DNA from 3 places in the Staphylococcus agnetis genome. Region 3 is predicted to be linked to each of the others. Evidence: riboswitches for the same ligand, from Rfam matches in the RefSeq annotation. Region 3 holds a riboswitch; each other region holds the start of a gene.
What was found. Region 3 has a riboswitch for S-adenosylmethionine ahead of GJE18_RS08630 (M20 family metallopeptidase). Riboswitches for the same ligand answer to the same signal wherever they lie in the genome.
Positions count from the first base shown of each region.

Region 1 (10,380 bases), 750 kb from region 3:
ATTCACTCTCATCTTTTTTACACTTTTATCTCTCTCAAACACCTTATCACATCAATTAAATGATAAAAGTTAGTTTCATCATTATTGAAATTAATGTAATTCATAAACAATACCTATGTCATCATGCCATAACGGGTATAACATACGAGTAGATTTTAAGGAGGGACTACGCACATGCCAAAAAAGCAACAAGCTAGTATAAATTTTAGTAATCAAAAAAATAGAAAGTCTTTTGTCTATAAAGCACTGTATCAACTCAATGATGTCGTACTTGGCCTCATTTTTTAATCGGTAGTTTTTTATTTTTCTCTGATTCGACCGTATTTCAAGGTACTGTATTATTCGTTATTGGGAGTATTCAGATGATTATTCGTCCACTTATCGCTATGATTCATGATCTTCATATGGCAATGATAGACCGGAATGAACAACAACACTAATATACAAAAAAAGCCAGCAAATCCATTGATTTGCCGGCTTTCATATACTGCAAGTCAGTCTTACCGTTATATTGCGGTTAGACTTACCTCAGACGAATTAAACCCATAATTTTTCAACAATGTTCGTTTGATTACGGTCTGGACCTACAGAGAAGATTGAAATGTGAACGTTACATAATTCAGAAATACGTTCTAAATAACGACGCGCGTTATCAGGTAATTCATCTAAACTACGTACACCTGTTATATCTTCTGTCCAACCAGGTAATTCTTCAAAAATTGGTTTACAACGTTTTAAGTCATTTAGGTTCGCTGGGTATTCTGTAATTTCTTTACCATCAAGCTCATACGCTGTACAGATTTTAACTGTATCTAAACCTGTTAATACGTCGATAGAGTTGATTGATAAATCTGTAATCCCACTTACACGACGAGAGTGACGTAACACGACTGAGTCAAACCAACCTACACGACGTGGACGTCCTGTAGTTGTACCGTATTCACGTCCAACCTCACGAATGTGATGTCCTTCTTCATTAAATAATTCAGTTGGGAATGGACCATCACCAACACGAGAAGTATACGCTTTACATACACCTACTACTTTAGATACGTGAGTCGGGCCTACACCTGTACCTACTGTTACGTTACCCGCAACTGGGTTACTAGATGTTACAAAAGGATACGTACCGTGATCGATGTCTAACATCACACCTTGCGCACCTTCAAATAAAACTTTTTCGTCAGCCACAAATGCATCATCTAACACTTTAGCTGTGTCAGTAACATATTGTGCCAAACGTTGACCCGCTTCGTAATACGGTTCGAAAATTTCTTCAAACGATGGTGCATCTTGATTAAACATGCCTTGAAAATAGTCATTTTTATAAGCTAAGTTTTCTTTTAAGCGTTGTTCAAAAACTTCTTTATCTAGAAGGTCTGCCATACGAATACCGATACGTTGTGCTTTATCTACGTATGCTGGGCCGATACCTTTTTTCGTAGTACCGATTTTGTTATCACCACGACGCTCTTCTTCTAATTCGTCTTGTTTTAAGTGGTATGGAAGGATGACGTGAGCACGGTTAGAAATGCGCAGATTGTCAGTCGCAATTCCACGTTCATTTAAGCCATCTAATTCTTTTAATAAAGCAACAGGATCTACAACGACACCATTACCAATAACAGATAATTTTTCTTTATAGAAAATACCTGATGGTACTAAGTGAAGTTTGTATGTTTCACCATCAAATTTAATTGTATGTCCTGCATTATTACCGCCTGAAAAACGTGTAATGACATCTGCTTGTTCTGCTAAAAAGTCTGTAATTTTACCTTTTCCTTCGTCTCCCCATTGTGTCCCAACTACTACGATTGATGACATAAGAGCACCTCCAACGTTTTCTCAATTAACCAAAGTGTATTTTACCAGTATGACAGATGGAATGCAAACCAAAAAACGAACGTTAAAATCTATGAAAATTTTCATGACCTTGTTGAGTCGAATGTCTCCTCAAGCTTATGACAGCGCATTATTATAGCGTTTATCGTACAAAATAAACATTTCAAAATCCATACTTAACACAAAATACAATCGAAAAATCAATTAAAAAACCGTACATTAAACAATTAAATAGTTTTAATGTACGGAAAAATTATTTTTTAGACTTAAATTTGTCACATTTTATTTAACCCATATCGGCATGTGCATAATCAATATCTGTAAATTTATTATATTGTTTCATGAAGTGCAATTTCACTGTCCCTGTAGGACCGTTACGTTGCTTGGCAATAATAATTTCAATTTCACCATTTTCATCATTTGTTTGTGGTTCAAACCCTGCGTCGTCATCATCTTCATCGCCATCACCGCGATTATAATAATCATCACGATATAAAAAGGCAACAATGTCGGCATCTTGTTCAATTGATCCAGATTCACGAATATCACTCATCATTGGTCGCTTATCTTGACGTTGCTCCACACCACGTGATAACTGACTCAATGCAATTACAGGACACTCTAACTCACGGGCAATCCCTTTTAGCATACGTGAAATCTCAGAAACTTCTTGTTGACGGTTATCAGATGCACGCGAACCACTTCCTTGAATCAACTGTAAATAGTCAATCACAATCATATCAAGTCCATGTTCTTGCTTCAATCGACGACATTTGGAACGTAAATCTGTAATACGAATCCCTGGTGTATCATCGATAAATATCTTTGTACGAGAAAGTTTACCGACCGCAACTGTAAATCGGTTCCAGTCTTCTTCCGTCATTGTTCCAGTACGTAAACGGTTAGAATCTACATTTCCGGAACTACATATCATACGTGTTGCCAGTTGGTCTGCACCCATCTCGAGTGAGAAAATACCGACCGTATATTGATCTTCGTGGGTTGCCACTTTTTGCGCAATATTTAATGCGAAGGCAGTCTTACCTACCGATGGACGTGCCGCTAAAATGATTAAATCGTTACGGTTAAATCCTGCTGTCATTTGGTCAAGATCACGATAACCTGTAGGAATCCCTGGCGTTTGCCCACTATTTTGATCAAGCGCTTCTGCATTATCATACACTTGTCCTAGAACGTCACGAATATCTTTAAAACCATCACTTTCTCGTGTTGACGATAGTTCTAAAATACGACGTTCCGCATCATTTAAAACGGTATCAATATCTAACTCATCATTATATCCATCATTCGCGATACTATCAGCAGTGTGAATTAATTTACGCTTAACCGCATTTTTAAAGACAACATCGGTATAATATTGAATATTTCGTGTCGTCGGGACATTTGACGTAATTTCAGCAAGATACTGTGGTCCCCCGGATTCACTGATGACCCCATCTTGAGTGAGACGGTCTAACACCGTTACGATATCAATGTCATTACCGTCCTCATTAAGGTTCATCATCGCACGGAAAATATGTTGATGGGCAGTGCGATAGAACGATTCAGGTAATAAAATTTCTTGTGTTGAAGACATTAATTCAGGATCTAAAAATATCGCACCTAAAACGGATTGTTCCGCTTCATTACTATGTGGCATTTGTTGATGCTCATACATTCCATCCATGCGATTAACCTCCCTACGTGCTTTTATATACTTTACATATTTTAACACTAGTTAGAGTTCATTCCTAGAAAATTAATAGATGTCATAAAGGATTTGAAAAATAAGACTGTAAGTTACGTAAATAATGTAATAAAACCAAAAACGTTTTAATGAACAGTTGAATCTGCTAAAACATACTTTGTTGATAATGAATAATTTCCATTGATTAATTTATTGAAGCATGTTTACTTTCAACATTTCAATTTTATAAAAATAGGACTGAAACATTTGTTTCAGCCCTAAGTAAAATATCTATTTTTCCACTGTATGCACGCGAATTACGCCTTCAACTTCTTTGTGTAGCTTAACTGGTACGTTCGTATAACCTAATGCTTGAATACCGTGTGAAAGCTCCATTTTGCGCTTATCAATTTTAATGCCATGTTGTTTATTTAATGCTTCGGCAATTTGTTTTGTACTCACAGATCCGAATAATTTGCCACTTTCACCTGATTTGGCAGTAACTTCAACTTCTAATGATTCAAGTTTGGCTTTTAGTGCCTTCGCATCATCAAGTTCTTGTTGTTTATCTTTTTCAATGCGTTTATTTTGTTGTTCTAATTTTTTCAAGTTACCTGGTGTCGCTTCAACAGCATAATTGTTTTTAATTAAAAAGTTATTGGCATATCCAACAGGTACGTCTTTGACTTCACCTTTTTTACCTTTACCTTTAACATCTTGTGTGAAAATTACTTTCATGCATTGTCACTCCTATCGATTTGTTCTTGGATGGCTTGTTTTAATTGTGCAATGGCTTCTTCGACTGTGACGTCTTTCATTTGTGTAGCCGCATTCGTTAAATGGCCACCACCGCCAAGTGCTTCCATTGTAAGCTGAACGTTAAATTCACCTAATGATCGTGCTGAAATCCCTACAAGGTCATCTTCACGTTTAGCGATGACGTAAGAGGCTTCAACACCATCTAAACTTAATAGCTCATCTGCAGCTTGTGCCACCGTTACAGGATGATATATTTGATGCTCTTCACCGTGTGCAATGGCTATACCATTATCTTGTAAATCTACTGTACGAATCAACTCTGTCCGTTTAATATACGTTTCAATATCATCTTTTAAGAAATGTTGCGTTAAGATGGTATCGGCACCATGCGCACGCAAATAGCTCGCAGCGTCAAATGTTCGTGAGCCTGTACGTAATGTAAAGTTACGCGTATCAACAATAATACCGGCGTACATCACTGTTGATTCTAAACGTGTTAAACGTTGTTCTGTCGTTTGATATTCTAATAACTCTGTCACAAGTTCGGCTGTCGAACTTGCATAAGGTTCCATATAAACGAGTAAAGGATTAGAAATAAATTCCTCTCCACGTCGATGATGATCAATAACGACCTTACGATTGGCTTTATTTAATATATCTTTATCAATGACCATTTCAGGTTTATGCGTATCGACAATGACTAATGTCGTTTTACTTGTCATCATATCCCATGCTTCGTCAGACGTAATAAAACGTTCCTTAAGCTCTGGTTTTTGATCAATTTCGTCCATGACGCGTCGCAATGTCGGATCTATGTCAGATTCATTCAATATGATATAGGACTCAAGATTATTCATCATCGCAAAACGGGTCACACCAACAGCCGCACCAATGGCATCTAAATCTGGACGCGTATGGCCCATTACAATGACTTTATCACCTTCAAGTAAAATATCTTTTAAGGCGTGTGAAATAACGCGGGCTCTTACACGTGTACGTTTTTCCATCGGGTCAGTCTTACCTCCATAAAAACGCACATTGCCATTCATCGTTTTAATCGCTACTTGGTCACCGCCTCGACCTAAAGCAAGGTCAAGACCAGATTGAGACATCTCACCTAAATCGATGAGGTTTTCGGAACCTTCACCCACACCAATACTTAATGTGAGTTGTGCACGGTAACCCACACTTTTTTCTCGTAGCTGACTTAAAATATCAAAATTTGTGTCTTCAATTTCTCGTAAAATGCGTCGGTTTAAATACGCTACGAACTGATCTGAACTATAACGTTTAAAATACACATTATGTTCTTGTGCCCATCGACTAATGACACGCGTAACCATTGAGTTAATTTCCGAACGTTGTGTATCGTTCATATTTTGCGTAATCTCATCATAGTTATCTAAAAAGAGCGTCGCAATAATCGGTTGTTCATCGTCATATGCTTGTCTAATCTCTGCTTCTTCTGAAACATCGAGAAAATACAAAATACCTTCATCTTTTGAATATTTAACGCGATAGGTATAGCCGTTATTCATAATTTCTATTTCTTTTGCTTTTTCAAGCTGTTTTAAAATATTCGGATATACTTCGTTAATTGGATCAGAAATAACGTTCCGCTCTGTACGTTCCGTTAAGAATTTGTTCATCCACTCAATTTGATCATGTTGATTTAATACTATGATACCTATAGGCATATTTTTGATAGCGCGATCACTTGCTAACGTTACCTTGCCACTTAAATCATCTAAATAAGTATCAAATCGTTTAAAAATCCATCTAAATAGAAAAACACAAATAATCAATACGATAAATAACGTAATCGCAGCAATAAACCCGTACAACACACTAAAGAAAAAGCTCACACCGACACTCGCTATTGCCATTAATGTAATGAATATAAAAGGGAGGAGTAACGATTTCTTTACCGACTGACGTTTCATTTTGTCACCTCTTAACGTTTTTTAAGCATGCTTTTTAAATTCAATCCTAAATCTAGTAAACCAATGAGTCGTGTTAACGGATAAGCGATGATGCCTATAATTATGAGTAAAACTGAAACACCTATTGGAAATTTTTTTATAGAGCAAGCATAATGAATAAAACTTAAACCTTGGATGACAAGCAAGAAACCAAGCACAATAATAAAGTTTTGACTGATGCTATTCGCAGTCGTTGAAGGTTCTGTCACAATGCTAACTAATAACGCAATGGCATAGATGATAAAAATAGATTTTCTTAATTGCCATAAATATAAAGGGCGATACACGGGTGTGGCCACTTTAAATTGACGCAATATCGGAAACATAATGAGTAATGACAACATAAAAAATAACGTTATGCTTATCACAATAAAACTTGGCATTTGAACGGCCATTTGTTGTACAGATGCTTCTAAGATTTTTGCCGATTGCGCATCTAAGTTTTGCATACGAATCGTTTCATCTACAACGATTTTGTATGGTTCAATTAATTCGTGCGCATAAGGCAGTTTCTTAATACTTTGTAGAAAAATCATTACGCCTAATGTCACTAAACTTGTGACAAATGAGACGACATATAAAATGCGTTCTTTTGACGCTTTAATCAGTAATAATTGACTAATGATTAAACTTGCAAGAAGTAAAATAATCATAAAGGTTTGCACAAATAAACTTCCCGTGATGGTTGCAACCATAATTGAAACCAGCGCAGCAATGCCAAAAGAATATTTAGAACGATACCAAAGAATAATTCCTGGAAGCGGTGCAAAAAATATAACAATTACTCCCAATATAGGTATAAAATGCATCACTAAAGCAACCAAAATTAATGCAATGGTGCCTAATATGGTGTCTTTAGGTTTAATTTTCGAAAACAATAATGCCACTTCCAAACTTAAATTTATAGTCACTATTTTACAGGCTTTGAGAGTGGTTTACAACAGACGTCATGCGTTCGAATTATAGTTTCATATTACGAATAAAATCACGTAACATCCGTTTTTTATCTTTATTTTTAAAGTAAATTTTAAACCTTCGCCAATACACATTTAAAATAGTTTTGAGATAGCTCCTACACATTGTCTTTCTTTATATCGTGTTCTGCTTAATACAAACAATAGGTAAGTTGTATTTCAGTTATCATAACTCAAATACAGCTCATCAACGTGTATCTCATTTACATGATTATAACAAAAATGTAACATATTCGTCTAAATTTAGCGTCTAAATCTTGAAAGTTCTAAGAAGTGGTACAAATAAGGTGCCCAATCATTGAAATTTAACAAAAAGCCATCATGTCCCACATTGTCTGGTACAAAAAAATGACGGTGATATTTAAAATAATCCCCTATCGCCGCGACTTGATCATCGGGATAGAGTAAATCATCAGTAAATCCCATCGTTAACACCTTTGTATCTAACGAACGAAAAACGTGTTCAACGTTTTGACGCCCTCGAAATACATTGTGACTATCTAACACATCTAGCAGTGTGAGGTAACACTTCAAATCAAAAGATGTTTTGAATTTATCACCTTGATGCTTTTGATAGGTTACTACTTCATCCGGCGTAAATCTCGCTTCATAACTTTTAGACGACCGGTAGGTTAAAAAACCTAATTGTCTCGCAATACTTAAGCCTTCCCTTCCTCCTAAATGTATCGCTTGACGTGCGATTTCATTAAATGCGCGTGAATAAGAAGACGTTTTTACGGTTGAAGCCAGAATGACTGCCTTTTTCACTTTAAATTTTTGGTTATACAAGAGTTCTAGTACTTGCATACCACCGAGAGAGGCGCCTATCAACACTTCTATCGTTTCAAATTGAAGCGCTTGTAATCCTAATTCAATAGCACAAACGATATCACGGATTGTTAACCTCGAAGGGAATTGTGAATCTGTTAGCCGCGAACTAGATCCAAATGGACTTCCAATCACATTAAATGTTAAAAATTGGTAATCATGTAACGGCATGTAGCCGCCATCAATAATTTCACGCCACCATCCAGGGTTATCTTCTGTACCATAAGTTAAATGGTTTCCTGTTAATGCGTGACATACTAATACCAGAGGTTGTCCTCGATATCCTACATGTTCATATCTCAATTTTAAATCTTGAATCATTTCACCTGATTCTGTTTTAAATTCACCTAAATGCAGTGTATCTACTGTATAATGTGTCAATTTAGCATGCCCTCCCTCTAAACAAAAAAGTTGTACTACCGTCTGTACGGCAATACAACTCATGTTAATCATTGACTTATCACTCGAAACATTCGTTGGTTGTAGCACCGTACTTATCACTAAGTGGTTGCTGAAGCATCACAGGGCCAAATCCCTCAACTTCTCTTAATAAGCTTTCAGTATTCAATTCATTAATTCATATCATAACGTATTCAGAATATTCATGCAAATGTTTACAGAGGTAGAATAAGTCTTAAACATGCAACACTTACCATACCTATAATAACAGCAATGGTTAAACTCCTTGATATCAAAGTAGCGAGGAGTGTTGGTATAACTGCGAATACATAAATCCAGTTTAAGCGAAATCCAAAGTGACCACTTTCTTGAATAATTAATCCATCGACAACTAAGGCAGCAAACAATGTAATTGGTATAAAAGATAACCATTGAATGACTTTTTCAGAAAGTTGTAATTGTGCGATTGCGATGAAAGGCGTAATACGTAATAATAACGTGCCTATACCAGATAGAATAATCGTCCAAAGAATATACATTGTCATCGGTCCATCACCACCCCTATTGCAGCAGTAACCATTGATGTAATTAAAATGGCGATATAAGATGGCATTACAAGACTGAGTACCATCATTTGTATAACGACAATACATACCAATTTTAAATAGAGATGTAACTTTGGTTTCGTAAGACCTTCAAATTGACTTAACATAAGGAAAATAAACATGGCGATAATCGCATAATCCAATCCTAACGCCTCAGGATTCGAAAAGATATCACCAAGTAACGCACCAAGAATACATACAAAAATCCAAAATATGTAAGCTGTTATATTGATGCCATGCATCCAACGTCTCCCGATTACGGCTCCTTTTGTATGTGGTGTAATTGCGATACCAAATGTCTCATCCGTTAATAACGATCCGATACCTATACGATGAGGTAAAGATGTCGCTTTAAAGTTTGGGGCGAGAGTCATACTTAATAAAAACATACGACTGTTAACGACAAGTGCTGTGAGTACAATAATCCATATAGGCGTTTGAACAGCCATTAATGCAATAATGATAAACTGAGCAGCACCTGCATAAACAAGTATAGATAGTAACGCGATGTCTAAAATACTGAAGCCAGATGCAATACCTACGATACCGAAAGAAAAACCAACACCCGCATAACCGAGCAACGTAGGAATACAATCTTTGACACCTTGCCTAAACGAATTGTAAGCCATTGCACCTCACCCCTCCTTAAAATTAAGACTATTTTAGTATAAATCAATAAAAATTACTATAAGGTTAGTCTGAGGTGTGAGTGACGTCAGACTGTCGTTCGTATTAAAAATACTGAATTCTTGCCGATGCTGGATAATTAGTTTTTCCTAATCAAAGATACCTTTAATATCATAAATACGCACTATGTTATTAAAATCCCCTCCCCTACACATTTACGCATAAAAAAACTGGATGTATCTTAATAGACCCATCCAGCTACTCATTTATTAAAATGTGCTTAGCATTAATTTTTGTCAAATTTATTTTGCTTCTGTAATTTTACCTAAGAAGAAACTATCCACTTCAGTTAAACGACCTCTCCATAATGTCGAACCTACAGATGGAATTGGGTGACTACCATTTAAATAAACGCGTGCATCTTTGAGATGAATAAAGTTCGCGCCACCTTCGCTTGATTTCGCAGATTCACTCGCATCTGAAAATTGTTCACTAAATTCTTTAGCAACATCATTGCCATCTTTAAACGATTCACTTAAAGATTTGTAGTAATCCTCAGCAGAAACTAACGTCCCTGAAACAATTGATCCATTAACAAGTAAAGAAATATCTAATGCAAAACCATTTTCATTCGTAGCCTCTACAAAAGATTCTAAAATACCGTCTTTATTCGTCGC
Region 1 covers NZ_CP045927.1:2,438,400-2,448,779, forward strand. Annotated here, with positions in the region: partial or broken gene GJE18_RS12055 (YrhK family protein) at 175-440, shown strand; gene GJE18_RS12060 (adenylosuccinate synthase) at 538-1,824, opposite strand; gene dnaB (replicative DNA helicase) at 2,129-3,529, opposite strand; gene rplI (50S ribosomal protein L9) at 3,821-4,267, opposite strand; gene GJE18_RS12075 (DHH family phosphoesterase) at 4,264-6,231, opposite strand; gene GJE18_RS12080 (DUF2232 domain-containing protein) at 6,243-7,148, opposite strand; gene metX (homoserine O-acetyltransferase MetX) at 7,488-8,453, opposite strand; SAM riboswitch class I at 8,527-8,628, opposite strand; gene GJE18_RS12090 (AzlD domain-containing protein) at 8,687-9,016, opposite strand; gene GJE18_RS12095 (AzlC family ABC transporter permease) at 9,013-9,705, opposite strand; gene gvpU (gas vesicle accessory protein GvpU) at 10,006-10,380, opposite strand, start outside.
Region 1: it holds a riboswitch for S-adenosylmethionine, as region 3 does, so the genes downstream of both, metX (homoserine O-acetyltransferase MetX) here and GJE18_RS08630 (M20 family metallopeptidase) in region 3, are expected to answer to the same signal.

Region 2 (10,380 bases), 150 kb from region 3:
ATGACGATATTTGGACGTGCTTGCAAATGTGTGAAATAGTCATCAATATGTTTTCTTACTTGATAGGGCTGTATTGGTACAATTAAAGGTAAATTTTGAATGGATAATGAAGTTTGCCCTTTAAATGTTTCTCTTGGTGTCAATACGACATAATCTTCTGTATATAATGGGATGGATGTAATTGCTTCATGTTTAATTTTGTCATTGGACAGCCCTAAATGAATTTCAAAATCAAGTAAATGTTGCGTTAAAGTATCTAAATCTAAAATTTCAGTAACTTGATAATGTTGATCGACATGTTCAAGTTGATGTTGTTTTATAACTGTAGCAACCCAATGAGCAGTTGATTCGAGAATAGAGAGTTTAATTTTTGGTGTTTGACTCAATTTTAAATCATACATTTGTTCTAAAGTTAAATGATATTGGTTCACTAATTTTTGGGCATGATTATAAAATTGAATGCCTTTTTCGGTAATTGAAATATCTTTTGTTGTTCGCTTCAGTAATGCGTAGCCTAATTGATCTTCCATTTTTTTAATGGTAGCGGTTAAAGAGGGTTGACTTATATGCAATGTGCGCGCAGCTTTTGTAAAGCTATTTTGGTTCACCACTTCAATAAAATATTCCAGTTGAACAATTTTCATCTCAACACCGTCCATTTATAGTTTTAAGTTATTAATAATTAGTTTATTTATATTGGTCATTAATATCTTAGCATATTACAATAAAAGTGTGGATGGTTCGAACCATTTTAAATATTCATGTATGCCATGCTTACAGTGCATGGCACAAGGAAGAAATGATTGGTATTGTTTCCATGATAATGGGAGATTGAGGTTGAAGGGGTGTGTATTAAAATGACGCAACCTCAAACGTTAGAACGAATAAAAGGCTATAAGATGTGGCGTTTTTGGTTACTGAGCTGCATCGGTATGATTTGTTTTTTTATACCTATATCGATTCGTGGAACAGAAACTATTATAGTGGATCACATTCATTTAGCCATACGTGCGCGATTAGGCCATGCGATGCCCTATGTAGCATTGGGACTCATCATGTTAGGGGCTATCGTACCAATGATACGTAAGGATTTTGCTCGATCTAAAACAGAAGCAGTGATTGTGCTTTTTAAATGTTGTGGTGCAATCATAGGTATAATGTACGTCTTTAAATTTGGACCTTCATTTTTGTTTCGTCCAAATTATGTTCCATTTTTATTTGAAAAATTGATGTTGCCACTGAGTGTATTAATACCTGTTGGTGCAATCGCATTATCATTACTCGTAGGATATGGCTTACTCGAATTTATAGGGGTATTGATGGAACCTATAATGCGGCCTATTTTTAAAACGCCAGGTAAATCTGCTGTTGATGCAGTCGCTTCATTTGTAGGAAGCTATTCTCTTGGGCTACTCATCACGAATCGTGTCTATAAAGACGGTATGTACAATAAAAAAGAAGCGGTCATTATCGCAACGGGCTTTTCTACTGTGTCCGCCACATTTATGGTGATTGTGGCACGGACATTGAATTTAATGGGATATTGGAATTTGTACTTTTGGCTTTGTTTAGTTATCACATTTGTAGTAACAGCAATCACAGCCCATTTGCCACCTATTTCAAATGAAAGCCAAGATTATTATAAAAATCAAGAAGGGGGATCACCTTCAAACATTGAAGGTAATCGACTTCTTGCCGCTTGGGAAGAAGCGAAACGCCAATCGCATCAATCTTTACCATTATTCAAAAATATAGGGGTGAATGTGCGTGATGGTTTAGAGATGACTATCGCTATTTTACCTACAATATTATCAATTGGATTATTAGGTTTGATAATTGCCGATTATACCCCATTTATTGATTGGCTTAGTTACATTTTTTATCCATTTGTTATGATATTTCCTATCCAAGATCAAACACTCATAGCCAAAGCCTCGATGATATCACTGATAGAAATGTTTTTACCATCACTACTTGTTGTGAAGGCAGCACTGGAAGTACGTTTTGTCATTGCGATTACAAGTGTGTCGGCGATTATATTCTTCTCGGCACTAGTGCCATGTATTTTAGCAACAGAGATACATATTCCATTATGGAAGTTAGTCGTGATTTGGTTTATACGTGTTGCACTCACGCTACTCATTACAATACCAATTGCGTTACTCATATTTTAAACAAAGGGAGAGATGAAGAATGTCTAGAGAAATTAAAGCGAAAAAAGGCCTCGAAATTGAATGTAAGGGTTGGGAACAAGAAGCTGTTTTACGTATGCTCTATAACAATTTAGATCCAGAAGTGGCAGAGCATCCAGACAAACTCGTGGTTTATGGAGGCATTGGTAAAGCAGCGCGTAACTGGGAAGCTTTTGATGCTATCGTTAAGACGTTACGTTGCCTTGAAAAAGATGAAACAATGCTCGTTCAATCAGGGAAGCCAGTCGCAGTATTCAAAACACATGAAGAAGCACCGCGTGTATTATTATCCAATTCGGTGCTCGTACCAAAATGGGCGAACTGGGAACATTTCCATGAACTCGATAAAAAAGGGCTCATGATGTATGGTCAAATGACCGCTGGAAGTTGGATTTATATTGGTTCTCAAGGCATTGTACAAGGTACTTATGAAACGTTTGCAGAATGTGCGAATCAGCATTTTAACGGTTCATTGAAAGGAACCATTACATTAACTGCGGGTCTCGGTGGCATGGGAGGTGCACAACCGTTAGCAGTTACGATGAATGAAGGGGTGGTCATCGGGGTAGATGTAGATGCGTCACGTATTCAAAAACGCATCGATACACGCTACTGTGACATTATGACGCATTCGTTAGATGAAGCGTTAGAAAAAGCAGAAGAAGCTAAAAATAATGGTCAAGCGTTATCTATAGGATTAGTAGGCAATGCGGCTGAAATACATCATGAAATTTTGAAACGCCAATTCAAAATTGATATCGTAACAGACCAAACGTCTGCGCATGATCCATTAAATGGTTATGTACCTGAAGGATACTCATTAGAGGAAGCTGCGCAACTTCGTGAAGCAAATCCTGAAAAATATGTGCAATTAGCATCTCAGTCTATGAAAAAACATGTTGAAGCCATGTTGCAATTTCAAGAACAAGGTGCCATAGCGTTTGATTACGGCAATAACATTCGTCAAGTCGCTTTCGACCAAGGGTTAAAAGACGCATTCAACTTTCCTGGTTTTGTGCCCGCATATATTCGTCCATTGTTCTGTGAGGGTAAAGGACCGTTCCGTTTTGCAGCTTTATCTGGAGACCCTAAAGACATTGAACGTGCGGATCAACTCATGCGTGAGTTATTCCCTGAAGATGAAAAATTAATGCGTTGGCTCGATATGGCAAGTGAGAAAATTGCGTTTCAAGGATTGCCATCTAGAATCGCATGGCTCGGTTATGGCGACCGTGCAAAAATGGGTCTCGCATTAAATGATCTGGTACGTAAAGGTGAAATATCTGCGCCAATTGTAATTGGACGAGATCACTTAGACTCAGGTTCAGTCGCTTCACCCAACCGTGAAACAGAAGCGATGAAAGATGGTTCAGATGCGGTAGGTGACTGGGCAATTTTAAATGCGCTTGTGAATACTGCGGCAGGCGGTTCATGGATTTCTGTACATCATGGTGGCGGTGTAGGTATGGGTTATTCACTTCACGCAGGTATGGTTGTCGTTGCTGATGGGTCTGAGCGTGCAGAACGTCGTTTAAAACGAGTATTAACGACAGATCCGGGTATGGGTGTGGTAAGACACGCGGATGCAGGCTATGACATTGCGATTGATACTGCCAAAGATAAGGGTGTAGATATTCCAATGATAACAGGTAAAGGTGATGACAAATAATGAATGATTTAATAATCCAAAACATTAAACAATTAATTTTACCCAAATCAACAGAACGTCCTTTAAAAGGTGCAGACTTAGATGAACTGAACATCGTAGAAAATGGAACAGTGGTTGTTAAAGACGGCAAAGTTGTTTATTCGGGACCTTATACAAACGATTTTGAAGCAAAAGAAACAATTGATGCGACAGGCAAAGTGGTGTCACCAGCTTTAGTAGATGCGCACACGCACCTCGTACATGGAGGGTCACGTGAACATGAAATGTCTTTAAAACGTCAAGGCGTGTCTTATCTTGAGATATTAGAACAAGGCGGGGGCATCCTTTCAACAGTAAAAGCAACACGTCAAACGAGTGAAGATGATTTATTCAAAAAGGCAGAACATGATTTACTTACAATGATGCACCATGGTGTATTAGCGGTTGAAAGTAAAAGTGGCTATGGTTTAGATAAAGAAAATGAATTGAAACAACTTAAAGTATCACGTCGCTTACAAGACAAATATAATTTGGATATGCGTCATACGTTTTTAGGCCCTCATGCAGTACCCAAAGATGCATCATCGAATGAAGCATTTTTAGAAGACATGATTGCCTTGCTTCCTGAAGTAAAGGCCTATGCCGATTTTGCAGACATTTTTTGTGAAACAGGTGTATTCACTATTGAAGAATCTAAACGTTACATGGAAGCCGCTAAAAAAGAAGGCTTTAAAGTTAAAATTCATGCCGATGAAATTGATCCTCTAGGTGGATTAGGACTCGCGATTGATCAACAAGCCATTTCAGCAGATCATCTCGTAGCATCAAGCGATACTGATAAAGCAAAATTGAGTGACTCAGATACGGTAGCGGTACTATTGCCTGGAACAACCTTTTACTTAGGCAAAAATGATTATGCTGATGCACGAGGTATGATTGAAAACAATGGTGCCATAGCGATTGCAACGGATTTTAATCCCGGAAGTTGCGTAACAAATAATCTTCAAATGGTAATGGCTATTGCGGCGTTGAAATTAAAATTATCACCGAATGAAATTTGGAATGCAGTTACAGTGAACGCAGCGAAAGCGATAGATGTGGATGCAGGCACTATTAATAAAGGGGATAAAGCAAATATTGTGATATGGCATGCGCCAAATCATGAATATATTCCATATCATTATGGTATTAATCATGTTGAAAAAGTAATAAAAGATGGTAAAGTAATCATCAATCATGACATTGCACTAGCTTAAATTTGATAAAATACATTGATATATGACGTTCTTGAAATTTATTTCTGAATAAATTTTGAGAACGTTTTGTATTAGAATGAGGCATGCTTGATGATAATGAGGATATATGGAAATTTTATTGAAAATAAGATGCTGTATACGAGATAATATGACTATTCATTCAAAACGTGTTAATAACATCTCAGCGTTTTAGGTCATTGTTAAATAATCAATAAGGGGGAGTTCTATGTCTTATCGGTTTGATCAAATGGTCTCATGGAGACGTCACTTTCATATGTATCCCGAGCGTTCTAATGAAGAGTTTCAAACAACTAAAAGATTAAAAGCGATATTACGAGATATGGATGTGTCAATTTTGGATGTTCCACTTCAAACAGGTTTGATTGCAGAAGTAGGGCAAGGTGATTCAATGATTGCGATACGGTCTGATATTGACGCACTTCCAATCCATGAACAAGCGACTGTTGCATTTAAATCGCGTACTGAGGGCGTGATGCATGCGTGCGGTCATGATATTCATATGGCGAGTGTACTTGGCACAGTGGAACGACTTAAAACGATGGAATCTAAATTAAATGGTCGTGTGCGTATCATCTTTCAAGCTTCTGAAGAACTCGGGTTTGGTGCAAACCGTGTAGTGGAAACAGGTGTCTTAAATGGTGCAAAAGCCATCTTAGGATTTCATAATGATCCAACTTTAAAAGTAGGTCAGTGGCGCTCTAAAATTGGAATCATGACATCAAATGTTGATCGCTTTAAAATTATCGTTCATGCTAAAGGAGCCCATGCGGCCATGCCGCAAGATGCTAAAGATCCGAGTATCATCGTGGCACAATTGATTCAAAGTTTTCAAAGTATTGTGAGTCGTAATATTGCTCCCTACGAGGAAGCAGTGGTAACTATTGGTCAAATTCACAGTGGACAGACATGGAATGTCATTCCTGATCATGCAATCGTAGAGGGAACTGTACGTACATTTGACCATGACACACAGCTTAAAGTTGAAACACGTATGAAACAAATTTGCAAAGGTGTTGCTACACAATTTGACACTAAGATTGATTTAGAGTATCTCAAAATAACTAAAGCTGTTAATAATGAAGAGGCGCTCCATAAGCTCGCAGTTCAAGCCGCTAAAGAAGCGGGCTATGATGTTGCGGAGTTGGTGCGTCCACTGACAATAGGAGAAGATTTTTCGGGTTATCAGGCGATAGCACCAAGTTATTTTGCTATGATAGGCTCCGAAAGTGACTATCCTTTACATCATCCGTTATATCAACCAGATGAACGTATTTTTGAAAATGTCACAGACTATTTCGTAAATGCCATTCAACTCATTTTGAAATCATCATAGAGATTGACGAATTACAAAATTTCATGTAAAGTTTAACAGTAAAATTAAATACTTCATATCAAGAGAAGTGGAGGGACTGGCCCTTTGAAACTTCGGCAACATGGTCATGCGTGTGCCAATTCCAGAAGCTTTGAGGCTGAAGATAAGAAGTTCGGGAAACGATATCAGGTCAAGCCCTAATAGTATGTATGCGCATGATGTACTATTAGAGTTTGACCTTAATTTTTGTGAGGAGAAAAAAATGTCTACAGATTTTAAAGATAAAATGAATGGTTGGGCTTTACTACCTTTAGTTGTATTTATTTGTATATTTTTAGGCGCAGGTATAATTACGAAAGATTTTACATTTATGCCACTCAATGTAGCAGCAATTATTGGTGTAATTATGGCGCTATTGATGAACCGAAAAGAAAATTTTGCGCACAAAGTTGAAGTGTTCGCAAAAAGTGCTGGTCATCCTAATATTATTTTAATGATGTTTATTTTTATATTAGCAGGTGCTTTTTCTAAAACTGCTGAAAAAATGGGCGGTGTTGAATCTATTGTCAATTTTGGATTGTCGATGATTCCACAAAATTTATTGATAGTAGGGTTGTTTATTATTTGTATGTTTGTTTCGATATCGATGGGAACATCGGTTGGAACAGTGGCAGCGATAGCGCCTGTAGGATTTGGGTTGAGTCAAGCGACAGACATTCCAGCTGCATTAGCGATGGCTACTGTGGTAGGTGGTGCGATGTTTGGCGATAATTTATCGATGATTTCTGATACGACCATTGCGGCAGTGAGAACGCAACGTACACAAATGGCAGATAAATTTAAAGTGAATTTTCGTATCGTTTTACCGGGTGCGATGATTACAATCATCATTTTATGGGTACTTACACTCGGTAACCACGTTAATCATGGACAAAGTTATGATTACAATTTTATTAAAATCATCCCTTATTTACTTGTATTGATATTAGCTTTAATAGGCATTAATGTCGTGCTCGTATTGTTAGGTGGGATTTTACTATCTGGAATAATTGGCATTGCTGACGGTTCGTTTAATTTAGCAGGGTTTTTAAAAGCTGCTTCAGAAGGTATAGTGGGGATGGAAGATATTGCAATCATCGCGCTCTTAATTGGTGGAATGATAGGACTTGTTGAGCATAATGGTGGGATTAATTGGCTATTGCACAAAGTGAAAAGTAAAATTAAATCACGTAGAGGCGCAGAATTTGGTATTGCAAGTCTCGTAAGTGTGGCGGACATTTCTACTGCAAATAATACGATTTCTATTATTATGTCAGGTCCATTAGCGAAAGATATCGCTGATGAATATGAAATCGATCGACGTAAATCGGCCAGCATTTTAGATATTTTTGGTAGTGCATGGCAAGGTTTTATCCCTTATAGCCCACAGCTGATTGCAGCAGCAGGTGTTGCGGGTATTTCACCTGTGATGTTAGTCCCATATTCTATTTATCCAGTAATGTTAGCTTTATGTGGGATTGTAGCCATCATCTTTAACTTACCAAGACTTAAAAGCAAATAGTATGTATATAAATGGCTAAAGGGTATAATGAAGGAATATAGTGAGATTGCAACGATAACAGTTCATAGTGCAGTGATAATGGTACACCTTCTATTAGATGAGAAGATAGTGTCACTCAATCTCTAGATGGGAGACTTTTAAGCACGATACAATGTTTATAATACTATGATGCTTACACATTTTAGTAAGATATGGTAATGAATCATAAATAGGATGTTTAATGATAGAGAAAAAGGTTTTAAAGTGAGGAGAATCGCCATGAATAATACGCATAATGAACGGGTCGAAGTTAAAATAGTTCGATTATTAAAAACTTCACCTGAGTTTGCTTATCAAGCTTGGACAGATCCTGAAATGTTGCGTCACTGGTTTATGACTACATCAAGATCGAATAAAACAATCGAAAGTGATGTGACAGAAGGGGGTCACTATTTAATTATTGACCAACGCCAAGGTAAAAAAATACGTGTAGAAGGTACTTATCAAACATTAATTCCAGGAGAACACCTTTGTTTAACGATTCAAATGCCTGATTTCAGTGATCAACAAGATGATATCAATGTGTACTTCGAAGAACGCAGTCCGGGCATTACACAAATGACATTTTTCTACAAAAGTGAAGTGCCTAAAGAAAGACGTTTAACGCAACTTGAATATAAACAAAAAAAGAAAGAATATCATGATAGTACTGTACACGGTTTTGAAAATATGTTTGATACGATGCAGCGGTATATTGAAGAACAAACACTCAATGAATCAGGGCAGTAGCCTCGAGTTCAACATAAAACCTGCAAAATTCTGGAGAATGAATTTTGCAGGTTTTAAAAATTTTAAAGTCAATGCTTGATCGTGATTACCATCGTGTATTTAAAAAGATTCATCATTGGCAAATCGTCTATATTATTTAATTTAAAGCTCAAAACTTTTATGAGATACGCGTAATATGAGATTGTGGATGTGACGGCGCGTATGCTTGATAGATATCAATATGGTGACACGCTAATAGACTTAACATTGTGCCTGCTTCTTCAAGTGTTGATGTTAAAGTTAAAATATTTTTACGTATAGTATATTTTAATTGTAGCGTTGTACCATGGTGAAGAATATCAATGACTTTATCTTTAATAAATGGGTCTGTTAAGCCATCAATGTAAAATTCAAAACGACGCTCTGTCAATGCGAGTTGATCAAAAGGTATCAATTCTTGTTCAAATTTTGAACGAATCACTTGATAAATAACATAGTGATGGAATCCTAAAAAGCTCAGCAAATAGGGCAATGTCTGTTTTTGAATATGTACACGAAGTACATACGTTTTCTGAGTCTTAATAAATTCGTGTTGAAGTGGAGAAGGTAGATTCACATGTTTTAACAATTGACTTAATTGAGCTCGATGTTTGCGTCGATTTAACTCAGAGATATGAAGGGTATAGCTTTCTAATTTATCAATAAGCATGACATTTCCTCTTTTTAAATGTGATTTATTAAATCTATTGTATCATTCTAAATTTCAAAAAGCATTAGGACTAAAGACGTAAACATTTCGCATTCCTATTTTATTTACATAAATAGTGTTGTCATTCGTTATTCATTGTGTTAATATTCTGAATATTAAAATAATAACGAGGTGACAACAATGCTACGACAAATTGGACAATTTGCTTCAAAAACATTTTTATTATGGATGTTGCTAACAAGTTTTATTGGATTTGTTTTGCCATCTGCATTTACTACTTTTACACCATGGATACCCTATCTTTTAGGTATCGTCATGTTAGGGATGGGGTTATCCATTCGATTAGAAGATTTTAAAATTGTATTTAAATACCCTAAACCTGTCATTATTGGTGTGGTGTTACAATACACAATTATGCCATTACTTGCTTATTTCATTGTAAAACTATTTCAGTTACCACCTGAAGTAGCCATTGGTGTCTTACTCGTTGGATGTTGCCCTGGTGGAACTTCAAGTAACGTTATCAGTTACTTAGCGAAAGCCAATGTCGCTTTATCGGTTGCAGTCACTTCTGTATCTACGATATTATCTCCATTTGTTACACCATCACTGATGTTTTTAATGGCACATCAATGGATGGATGTCTCATTTATGAGTATGTTTGAATCTGTATCTAAAATTGTATTGATCCCAATCATCGTAGGATTGGTTATTCAAAGACTTTTTTATAAAGTTGCTGAGAAAACAGATGATATTTTACCTTTAATCTCTGTCATAGCGATATCGGTGATTTTAGGGACGGTTGTTGCAAGTAGTAAAACATTAATTGTAGAAACAGGTTTACTCATTTTTGCCGTCGTTATTTTACACAATGTTTTAGGGTATGTGATCGGTTATACGTTATCAGCGCTGTTTAAATTGAATTATGAAGATA
Region 2 covers NZ_CP045927.1:1,842,928-1,853,307, reverse strand. Annotated here, with positions in the region: gene GJE18_RS09520 (LysR family transcriptional regulator) at 1-644, opposite strand, end outside; gene GJE18_RS09515 (YjiH family protein) at 858-2,174, shown strand; gene hutU (urocanate hydratase) at 2,194-3,861, shown strand; gene hutI (imidazolonepropionase) at 3,861-5,096, shown strand; gene GJE18_RS09500 (amidohydrolase) at 5,323-6,450, shown strand; SAM riboswitch class I at 6,503-6,599, shown strand; gene GJE18_RS09495 (Na+/H+ antiporter NhaC family protein) at 6,692-7,990, shown strand; gene GJE18_RS09490 (SRPBCC family protein) at 8,249-8,758, shown strand; gene GJE18_RS09485 (hypothetical protein) at 8,916-9,446, opposite strand; gene GJE18_RS09480 (bile acid:sodium symporter family protein) at 9,627-10,380, shown strand, end outside.
Region 2: it holds a riboswitch for S-adenosylmethionine, as region 3 does, so the genes downstream of both, GJE18_RS09495 (Na+/H+ antiporter NhaC family protein) here and GJE18_RS08630 (M20 family metallopeptidase) in region 3, are expected to answer to the same signal.

Region 3 (10,380 bases):
TCATCACGCCATACCCACCTGCAGTAGGTAAATCATCTCCAGGTTTTAAAACAAGAGGTAGTGTCCAATGTTCTAAAGCATGATGAAGCATCTCAATATCTACCACCTCTCTTTTAGGTAGATATTTACCTTCTGTCCATTCAGGAATCCTTGCCTTAGTATTTAAATCAACAAACATCTGCTTATTCATCGCATAGCGTGTACGGTGTATTAAATCTTCACCATGCACATACTGTGTATAAATGCGCTTTTGATCTTGTTCAGTAAGTTGTTTTAATAACTGTTCATAACTTTCTTTATCTTTGAATGTATAAATATTGTTCGGTATCGTTTGATTCACATAATTAAACAAAATTTGTAATTTATCAGTAACACTGGCCTCATGTACAATGACTGGCATATCAGCAATCAATAATTCTCGTCCTGTTAAAAAATTCGATTGATGCTCGTCTGGTTCTAACCATGGATTAGAAATATAAGATGGACGTGATGTATATACGATATCATCAGCGTATAAGTCTCCCAATTTTAAACGTAGATGGTCAGTCATTTATAATTTCTCCCTTAATAATTGATGTTCCTTTTGAATTGTGGCTAACAAATCATAATCTTGAAGTATACTTGCTCCCATTAATGCAATAATTTTCGCACCTTTAATTAACGCCTTATCTCCCATAGGGCTTGCTGCTGCTTCTCTAAATCGATGTGTGTGACCAACTAAGCTACGCGGTCCTATTTTAATATGTGGATGAATCGTAGGCACTACATGGCTCACATTACCTGTATCAGTCGAACCATAACCAAAATCATCATGACTGACTTCTTCCCCTAATTCTGTTGCATAACGTTCAAATAAAGCATCAAGTTGTGGTGATTTGATAAATTCGTTTACCCCATTTTGAATCGGTCCAAACTCATAATTACAACCTGTTTGAATGGCTGCGCCTTTTGCAATTTGATGCACGCGTTCTGTTAATATATCGAGAGATTTCCTCGTCGTTGCACGTGTATAAAAACGTGCATGTGTATAATCAGGAATGATATTCGCCGCTTTACCACCGTCTAAAATGACGCCATGGACACGTTCTGATTTATGAATGTGTTGTCTTAATTGTGCTATACCATTAAAAAAGCTGAGCATTGCATCTAAAGCATTCTTAGCATCTTCTGCATTTTCAGATGCATGTGCACTCTTGCCATAGAACTGGATATCTAATACATCTACAGCAAGCGTATGAATCGTCGGATACGTGTCGTTTCCTGGATGAATCATCAGCGCAATATCCACATCATCAAAAATCCCCTCTTTGACGTAAGATGCTTTTGCGCTACCGTTTTCGCCACCTTCTTCAGCCGGACACCCAAAAACAATGACACTGCCTCCTAGTTCATCAATCACTTGTTTGAGCGCGATACCTGCAAGTACACTAGCGGTCCCTATAATATTATGTCCACACGCATGACCTAATCCCGGCAAGGCATCATACTCTGCCAAAAACCCTATCGTTGGTCCCGGCTCTTTTGCCTCATAGGATGCGATAAAGCCTGTTGAGTGGCCTGCAATATCCTTTTCAATATTAAAACCGTGCGTTGATAATTGGTCTATTAAAAGACGCGACGCAAATAATTCCTCATTCCCTAATTCTGGTCGATCATGTATTTGGTGACTCATATCTAAATAATGTAAGCGATGATTGTCTATATAATCTAAAATGCGCTGTCTTACTGATACCAAAGTAATTTCTCCCTTCAAAAACAAAAAGTTATCATACGTGATGTAAGTCTATTAATAGACGCACATCAAACGTTGATAACCATTTGTATGTCATTTATCTATCAATAGTCAAATGCTATTGTTGGATTTAGCACCTTTATCGTTACTCGATGAGGTTGCAGGGCTTCGTAGGGCCAATTCCCTCCACCACTCTTGATAAATTGTTATTTAATTAGTACTCATTTTATCGGAAATCGACTGATTTGTCATGCTATTTTTATTATTTACACAATTTCTCACTGTTATGTCACATACCCAATTAAGGCATCATTCTCATCGTCATCCCCCTTTATAAATAGGTTCGGTCTCATTCCTTCATTCAATGAAAAGGCATCCCCCTTTGATACAATGAAAGTTATGTTAAAATGAAAATAATAAAGGAGGATGTCAATATGCCAAAAATGAACGTAGAAAGTTTTAATTTAGATCACACAAAAGTAGTTGCACCATATGTACGCCTTGCAGGTAAAATGCAAGGGGAAAATGGAGATGACATTTACAAGTATGATATTCGTTTCAAACAGCCAAATAAAGAACATATGGACATGCCAGGTTTACACAGTCTCGAACATTTAATGGCTGAAAATATTCGTAATCATTCAGACAAAGTCGTAGATTTAAGTCCAATGGGATGCCAAACAGGTTTTTATGTGTCATTTATTAACCATAAAGATTACGATGATGTATTAAATATTATTGAAAACACGATTCATGACGTTTTAAATGCTAATGAGGTCCCAGCGTGTAATGAAGTACAATGTGGTTGGGCAGCTAGCCATTCTCTTGAAGGAGCAAAAACTATTGCGCAAGCATTTTTAGATAAGCGTCATCAATGGCATGATGTATTTGGAGAAGGTAAATAATCTTATATTGATTTCACTTGTCACTTTCTTTTAAAGCCTATTTAATGATTAAGGTGCGGTGCATGGAGAATAGACAAGCATCTCCCTTAGCGAAAATTCATTAAATCATATAAATAAGGGTTGAAACATCACAATCCTGTATAACAAAACAGGCAACAAAATTCATGCATACATGAGAACTTCGTTGCCTGTTATTCATTTATGTTTCTTAATTTAATCTATAAGAGCAAAAGTAAGAGAATGATAACATTACTTTGATTGCTTACTTAACCGAGACTGCTGAGGCATCAATCTGAAACCAAACATCCATTATGAAGTAAGACACCTAGAAAAGCAAAGTGTTGAAACAATTAAATGTGAAATACTTGAGTTTCATCCACTTAATTATAAATGACGTATCCATTTCATTAACTGAAACTGTAACGGGATACGAAGATATAATAACGATTTTGGCAATTGGAGGCCTTCTATTTTGTCGATATGTCGAGCCATATAAATATTTGCGGGTAGTACAGCCCATAAAAAAGCAATCATGATATGTTTAAATACATAACTCGGACGACGTATGAATAAGCCAATTCCAAAAACGATTTCGCACACACCAGTAATGAGGACCGCCGCTTTACGGAATGGTAAATAATGGGGTACAATTTTGCGAAATGTCGTTTCACGCGCAAAGTGTAAAATCCCTATGAACACAAATAAAATGCCAAATACAACGCGTTGAAATCGCTTCATAATCAATCACTACTCCGTAATTACTTTATAAATCAATTTTGGCGTTTCTGCAGAATCAGAAATTGTAATATTGTCATATAATTTTTGTTTAACCGCTTCAACATCTTCTTGATTAGCATGAATTGTGAGTAAAGATTCTCCCTCTTCAACTTTATCACCAATTTTTTTATGAAGTACCAGTCCGACAGCTAAATCAATGTCATCTTCTTTAGTTTGACGCCCTGCACCTAACATCATTGATGCTATACCAATTTCATTTGCTACCATTTCAGAAACAACACCTGACGTTTTCGCTGGTAATTCAAATGTATATTGCGCTGTTGGCAATTTTGATGGATCATCTACAACAGAGGCATCTCCACCCTGATTACTTAAGAACGTTTTGAATTTTTCAATCGCAGCACCGTTATCAATCACTTCTTGTAATTTTACGCGCGCTTCTTCTAAAGTTTCAGCTTTTTTAGCTAACACGACCATTTGTGCACCTAATGTAAGTACGAGTTCTGTTAAATCTTCAGGACCTTCTCCTTTAAGTGTATCAATGGCTTCTTTAAGTTCTAGGGCATTCCCAATGCCCAAACCTAATGGTTGGTTCATATCTGAAATAATCGCCATCGTTTGACGACCTACTTGATTTCCAATTTTAACCATTGCATGGGCGAGCGCTTCGGCATCTTCTACCGTTTGCATAAACGCACCGTTACCTGTTTTAACATCAAGTACAATCGCATCTGCACCCGCAGCAATTTTTTTACTCATTATGGATGACGCTATTAACGGAATAGAGTTGACAGTTCCAGTTACATCACGCAATGCATAAATCTTTTTATCCGCTGGTGTTAAATTACCTGTTTGGCCAATAACAGCAATTTTAGCTTCATTTACAAGTTTGATAAATTCAGCTTCAGATATTTCAACGTGGAAACCCTCAACAGCTTCTAATTTGTCAATTGTACCACCAGTATGACCTAACCCACGACCACTCATCTTCGCTACAGGAATGTCTAAAGCAGCAACAAGTGGTGCCAATACAAGTGTCGTTGTATCACCGACACCACCTGTAGAATGTTTATCAACTTTAACACCTTCAATATCAGATAAATCAATTTGATCTCCTGATTCTACCATTGCCATCGTTAATGCGGCGCGTTCTTCATCTGTCATATCTTGGAAATAAATTGCCATTGCTAAACTCGACATTTGATAATCCGGAATTTCCCCTTTTGTGTAACCGTCAATAATAAACTTAATTTCCTCAGACGTTAAGGCATGTCCATCACGTTTTTTAGAAATCATATCCACCATTCTCATGGTAAATCCCTCTTCTCTTTATTATGATATATTCCATATTTATTATACACGATATATTCCATTCTATAAATTAAAGACATGCCAATTTAAAGAAGAAAACATTGACTGTCACGGGTCTGACAAACATTGCAATCATCGACATTTAGGCTGCAATCTGTTATGTTTAATAGGATAAAATTAATAAAAATAAAAGGAGTTGCTTTCAATGACTAAAGGCACACCACATATTCAACCTAATGGTAAAAAAATAGCCAAAACTGTTTTAATGCCAGGTGATCCACTACGTGCGAAATTTATAGCTGAAAATTTCTTAGAAAATGTTGAGCAATTTAACGACGTACGTAACATGTTTGGTTACACAGGAACTTATAAAGGTAAAGAAGTATCGGTTATGGGTTCTGGTATGGGTATTCCAAGTATTGGTATTTATTCTTATGAACTCTACAATTTCTTTGATGTTGATACAATTATTCGTATTGGTTCATGTGGCGCAATGCAAGAACACGTAAACCTATATGACATTATTATCGGTCAAGGGGCTTCAACAAATTCTAATTATGTAGATCAGTTCCAGTTCCCTGGTAACTTTGCCCCACTTGCTGACTTTGATTTAATTGTTAAAGCGAAAGAAGTGGCAGATAAAATTGGTGCTACGACACATGTAGGTAACATTTTATCTTCTGATACATTCTATAATGCGAATGAAAACTTCAATCAAAAATGGATTGACATGGGTATTTTAGGTGTCGAAATGGAATCAGCTGGCTTATATTTAAATGCCATTAAAGCAGGTAAAAAAGCACTTGGTATTTTCACTGTTAGTGACCACCTATTAAGAGATGAAGCCACTACTGCAGAAGAACGCCAAAATTCATTTACACAAATGATGGAAGTTGCATTAGAAATCGCAGAATAATTAAAAACTAAAGCGTATACATGAAAAAGCCTTCAAAATTCATTTTCAAATGAACTTTGAAGGCTATTATTTTTATCCTTATACGTTTAGCATTCAACTTATTATACACGCGCGGTGCTTTTACATTTTAATTTGAATGCTTGGCTAGCCCTTTCACATCGACATATTGTTCACCAATAAAATAGCTTCTTTCAGACTCACGAACTTTAGCCCAAGTCGTTCGCCACATATGGTTACGATTTTCAGCGAATAGATGGTAACCGAAATTACGAATTGGCTTTGGAATCAGCCAAACGCTCAGGGCTAACCATTTAAATTGTTTTAATTGATAAATAAGTTTGATAATTGCTGTAGATTGAAAATACAAGGATGATCCTTCTTGTAAAATCACACTATTATAGCTTAACACTTCTGGATGCACTTGTTGTAGCTGTTCACCAGCCTCGCTTTTTAATGGCACAAATTGATAATTTCTCGGTAAACCATGTCGAATTAACCAAATGACATAATTGTAACAATAAATACAACGATCATCATAATATACGATAGGCACTTGTATCCCCCCTCAATGGACTATTTATATATTTAATTGTAAAGTCATTGAATCAGTTTTAAAAACAAAACGCCTCTATGTATATTAATCTTAAGCTTACGTTAAGTTATATTTATGCTAGCGATTCTTGCTGTTTAAAATAGGCTTGTTCATCTTTAGATAATTTAATAATTTTAAAGCCAATAAATCCATATAGAATCGAAATGATTGGAACGATAAAATTTAATATAGCAAATGGTGCATACTCAACAACAGACACACTTAACGTTGAAGCGATAAAGACGCCACACGTATTCCAAGGAACAAAAACAGATGTGAGTGTCCCACCGTCTTCTAGTGCACGCGAAAGATTTTTAGGGTGTAATCCTTTATCGATAAATGTGGAAACATACATGCGTGACGGAACGATAATTGAGATGTATTGTTCTGAACATGTAAGGTTTGTGCCAAAACAAGAAACAATTACCGAAGCGATCAATGACCCCGTGTTTTTAGCGACTTTTAAAATTACGCTAATTAAAGCTTTTAACATACCTGAGTACTCTAATAAACCACCAAATGTCATGGCGACAAGTGTTAATGATATCGTATAGAACATGGATTCTAAACCACCACGGTTGAATAACTCATCAATTGTTTTGTTGCCTGAATCGATTTCATAACCAGTTTGTAATGCTGTAACCGCAGTCACCATAGAATCACCTTGTACAAAAATTTGTACAAAAAAACCTAGAATGATACCGACTACAATCGCAGGTAATGCCGGCACTTTTAAAGCAACAATAATAATGACTATTAGTGGCACTACAAGCAACCAAGGTGAAATAATAAATGCATTGTCTATCGCATTCATAATATTATCAATGCGACCTTGATTTAAATGATCACTTCCATACATTTGTCCCAAAATAAAAAACACGATAAGACTAATGATTAAGCCAGGTATTGTCGTATAAAACATATGGCGAATGTGTTCAAATAAGTCGACATTAGTAAGTCCAGATGCTAAATTTGTTGTATCTGAAAGAGGGCTCATTTTATCACCAAAATACGCACCAGAAATCACTGCACCCGCAACCATGCCTGGTGATAAACCCATACTAATCCCTATTCCCATTGATGCAACACCTACAGTAGCCATAGTAGACCAACTACTACCAATAGCTAATGCCACAATGCCACAAATAATACACACGACAGATAAAAAGTATGTAGGTGATATTAATTTTAAACCGTAATAAATCATCGCAGCGACAATACCACTACCGATCCACGCTCCAATGATAAGTCCTACTAACATGATAATAACAACTGCTGGAAGCGCGTGACGAATCCCCTTATACATCATCTCTTCGACTTCTTCCCATTTATAACCGTGACACATCGTAATAATAATCGCTACACATGTGCCGATTAGCAATGGAATATGTGGGGCTTGTTCTAGCTTAACCACCGTATATAACATCGCCCCAATCATTGCTACGAGCGTTAATAACGCAAACCAGACGTTAATCGGCCTTTTTTGAGTTTCCTTATTCATTTAAATCCCTCTCCCCTATGTTGATGTTATCTGAAAATTGAAAACGTTTACGCATATCATACTATTTTCTGTGAAGCGCTTCAAGGCGTTTAAGTATAAAAATTCAAATCATAATGATTACAGATACTTATAGGTTTCCCTTTAATATTAAAAAAGAATTAAATTGAACGTAAGGACATAAGGTAGGTTTATACATGCACTTTCGTCTCAAAGCGCTATACATCACCGCCTAATTTGTATAAAAAAGCTTCAAAATTCATTACAACATGAACTTTGAAGCTATCACTTAGGTGTGAAACACCGTATATATATTAGTTAGCCAGTCACTTTAAAATTGCTTTCCTATTCTTAACGATTATGTGGAGTGTTTCACTTGAATAATGCGTGCATATTTTAAAAATTGCTCAGAATAATGTTCTTTGACCTCTTGTGGCGTTAAATATGTCACACCGACAATATGCCAGTTCGGATTAAAGTAGTAATAAGAGTCTTTATTTAAACTCCATTTAACCATACTTCCATCTCTATGATATCTTGGTAATGTCATTTCATAACCTTCTAAAACGTTAATAAACATTTGGAAGATGTCCGGATCAATACGTTCAAATTGATCAATTACAAGATAATGACGGTCCGATTTAGGCATTAATTCCGTAATAAATCCTTCACGATAATACATTGCCCCTGTCTCGTTAGGTAAATAACGACCGTATAACATTTCTTCTGAAAAGTCAGGATGACCTGTTGTCATCACAGGTGTCGCATTTGCTTTTTCAACTAATGACTGCGCAGCCTTTAACCCTTCTGCTTTGTCGTTAGCTAATAAAAGTATAAATGGTTTAATGTCATCACTCGTACCTTCATTTGTCATTTGACCTACTGTTTCGAACTGACCTTTCATACCACCATTTTTACTCATTTCCATAATGGCTTCAAATTGGGTCGGTGTCAGTCCGGCAATCGCTTGTTTCGCATTCTCTTGAAGAAAATATAAGTTCTTCAGCTTAGGATGTTTATTTAAAGTTGTTAAACTTACAGGTTGAATATCTTCAATATATCGAATCTCAATAGCCGTACTATTTGTACGTCCAGCTTCAGGCGGACGTGTATGAATGTGATGAGAAACTTCTGCACGACCAATGACGGATTGATTACTATAACGATTATAAATGACAATCTGGTCTCCAACTTCTAGTTGCGTGTAATTATGATAGCCATTACGTTTAATACCGTTAACATTATGTGTATAAATCACATAAGTCTCATCAGGTTCAAAAGATGTCGTTTCAGCCATATAGAAGTAGCGTGGAATACTGACATCCCCTGTACCAAGACCTTTAATTAATTCAAATTCATCATATGAAATCTTATTAAATAAAGTTTCTTTCATATTACTAATTCGAAATTCTAATGTTTCACTTCGTTTTAAATACTCCGTAGTCAATGGTTTAAATGTCTCATTAAACTTGAATTGAACATGAATTTTATTTTGCGCACCTGTGATAACATTCGTAATTTCACCCCATCCAAGTAAACCTGCATCCGTTTGTACTTGATAAAATATGACTTTGTCACCGACTTTGGCTTGTTTAAACGCACGATACCCTTGAGATGGGTTAAATTGCGCGCCTGATTCAAATACAGCGGTTTGACCTACTAATGGTTCGTGATGATTCCAACGATTATATCCACAATTTAGCCAAAAATAATTCGTTTCTGCTGTCATGGTGATCGTGTTCTCCTCCATTTATTTTTTTACGTTCATCATTTTTAATGTAATGACTGTATTAACGTCACAATTCCGACGATGACAGGAAATACATTCACCATTATGCCACCTAATTTGAGCATGCCACTCATTTCAGGATTAGGCAGTGTCCATAGTGTCGCGATAATGTCGATTAATCCTATAATGACTGGAAATATATACGATGGAAATAATGGCACATTAAAAAATATTGTTGCACCCGAAATGAATCCACATATTAAAGCAATGTACAATCCTATTTTCATTTAAGTTGCACCACCTTATACATAGCTAATCATAAGTGTCAACTGTCCTTCAAATACATTATCCAAATCCTCAGCTGTTAAAATAAAATGATTGCCTTTTTCTATAGGATAAATTTCACCATCAGTGATGAGATCCCCTTGACCGTCTAACACTGACACTAAAACAAACTCACGTGGTTTCATATAGTTTAAGGTTCCATCAATTTCCCATTTCACAACTGTAAAGAAATGATTTTGTACAAATGTTGTACGTTTGTGCGTCTCGATGACCTCGACCGTTGGTAAAACGTTGGGACTGTCGTCACCATATCGAATAACAGCCTTACTCTTTTCAATATGAAGCGGTCTTAACTGCCCTTGATGATCACGTCGATCATAATCATAAATACGGTATGTTGTATCTGAAGATTGTTGCGTCTCCAATATCATAATACCTTCACCAATACCGTGCACCGTTCCTGCTGGTACAAAAAAGAAATCACCCGTTTGTACTGGGACACGTTTAAATAGATCGTTAAAGCGTCGCGCATCAAGCAACATTTCTAATTCCTCTTTAGTTTGCGCATGCGTCCCATAAATGATTTCAGCACCTGGTTTTGCATCTAAAATATACCAACATTCCGTTTTACCATACTCGCCATTTTCGTTTTCATATGCGAATGTATCATCTGG
Region 3 covers NZ_CP045927.1:1,690,075-1,700,454, forward strand. Annotated here, with positions in the region: gene ldmS (L-aspartate--L-methionine ligase LdmS) at 1-550, opposite strand, end outside; gene GJE18_RS08630 (M20 family metallopeptidase) at 551-1,735, opposite strand; SAM riboswitch class I at 1,827-1,937, opposite strand; gene GJE18_RS08635 (S-ribosylhomocysteine lyase) at 2,167-2,637, shown strand; gene GJE18_RS08640 (DoxX family protein) at 3,022-3,375, opposite strand; gene GJE18_RS08645 (pyrimidine-nucleoside phosphorylase) at 3,385-4,686, opposite strand; gene deoD (purine-nucleoside phosphorylase) at 4,892-5,602, shown strand; gene GJE18_RS08655 (thiol-disulfide oxidoreductase DCC family protein) at 5,730-6,155, opposite strand; gene nhaC (Na+/H+ antiporter NhaC) at 6,268-7,695, opposite strand; gene GJE18_RS08665 (EVE domain-containing protein) at 8,051-9,421, opposite strand; gene GJE18_RS08670 (hypothetical protein) at 9,466-9,708, opposite strand; gene manA (mannose-6-phosphate isomerase, class I) at 9,724-10,380, opposite strand, start outside.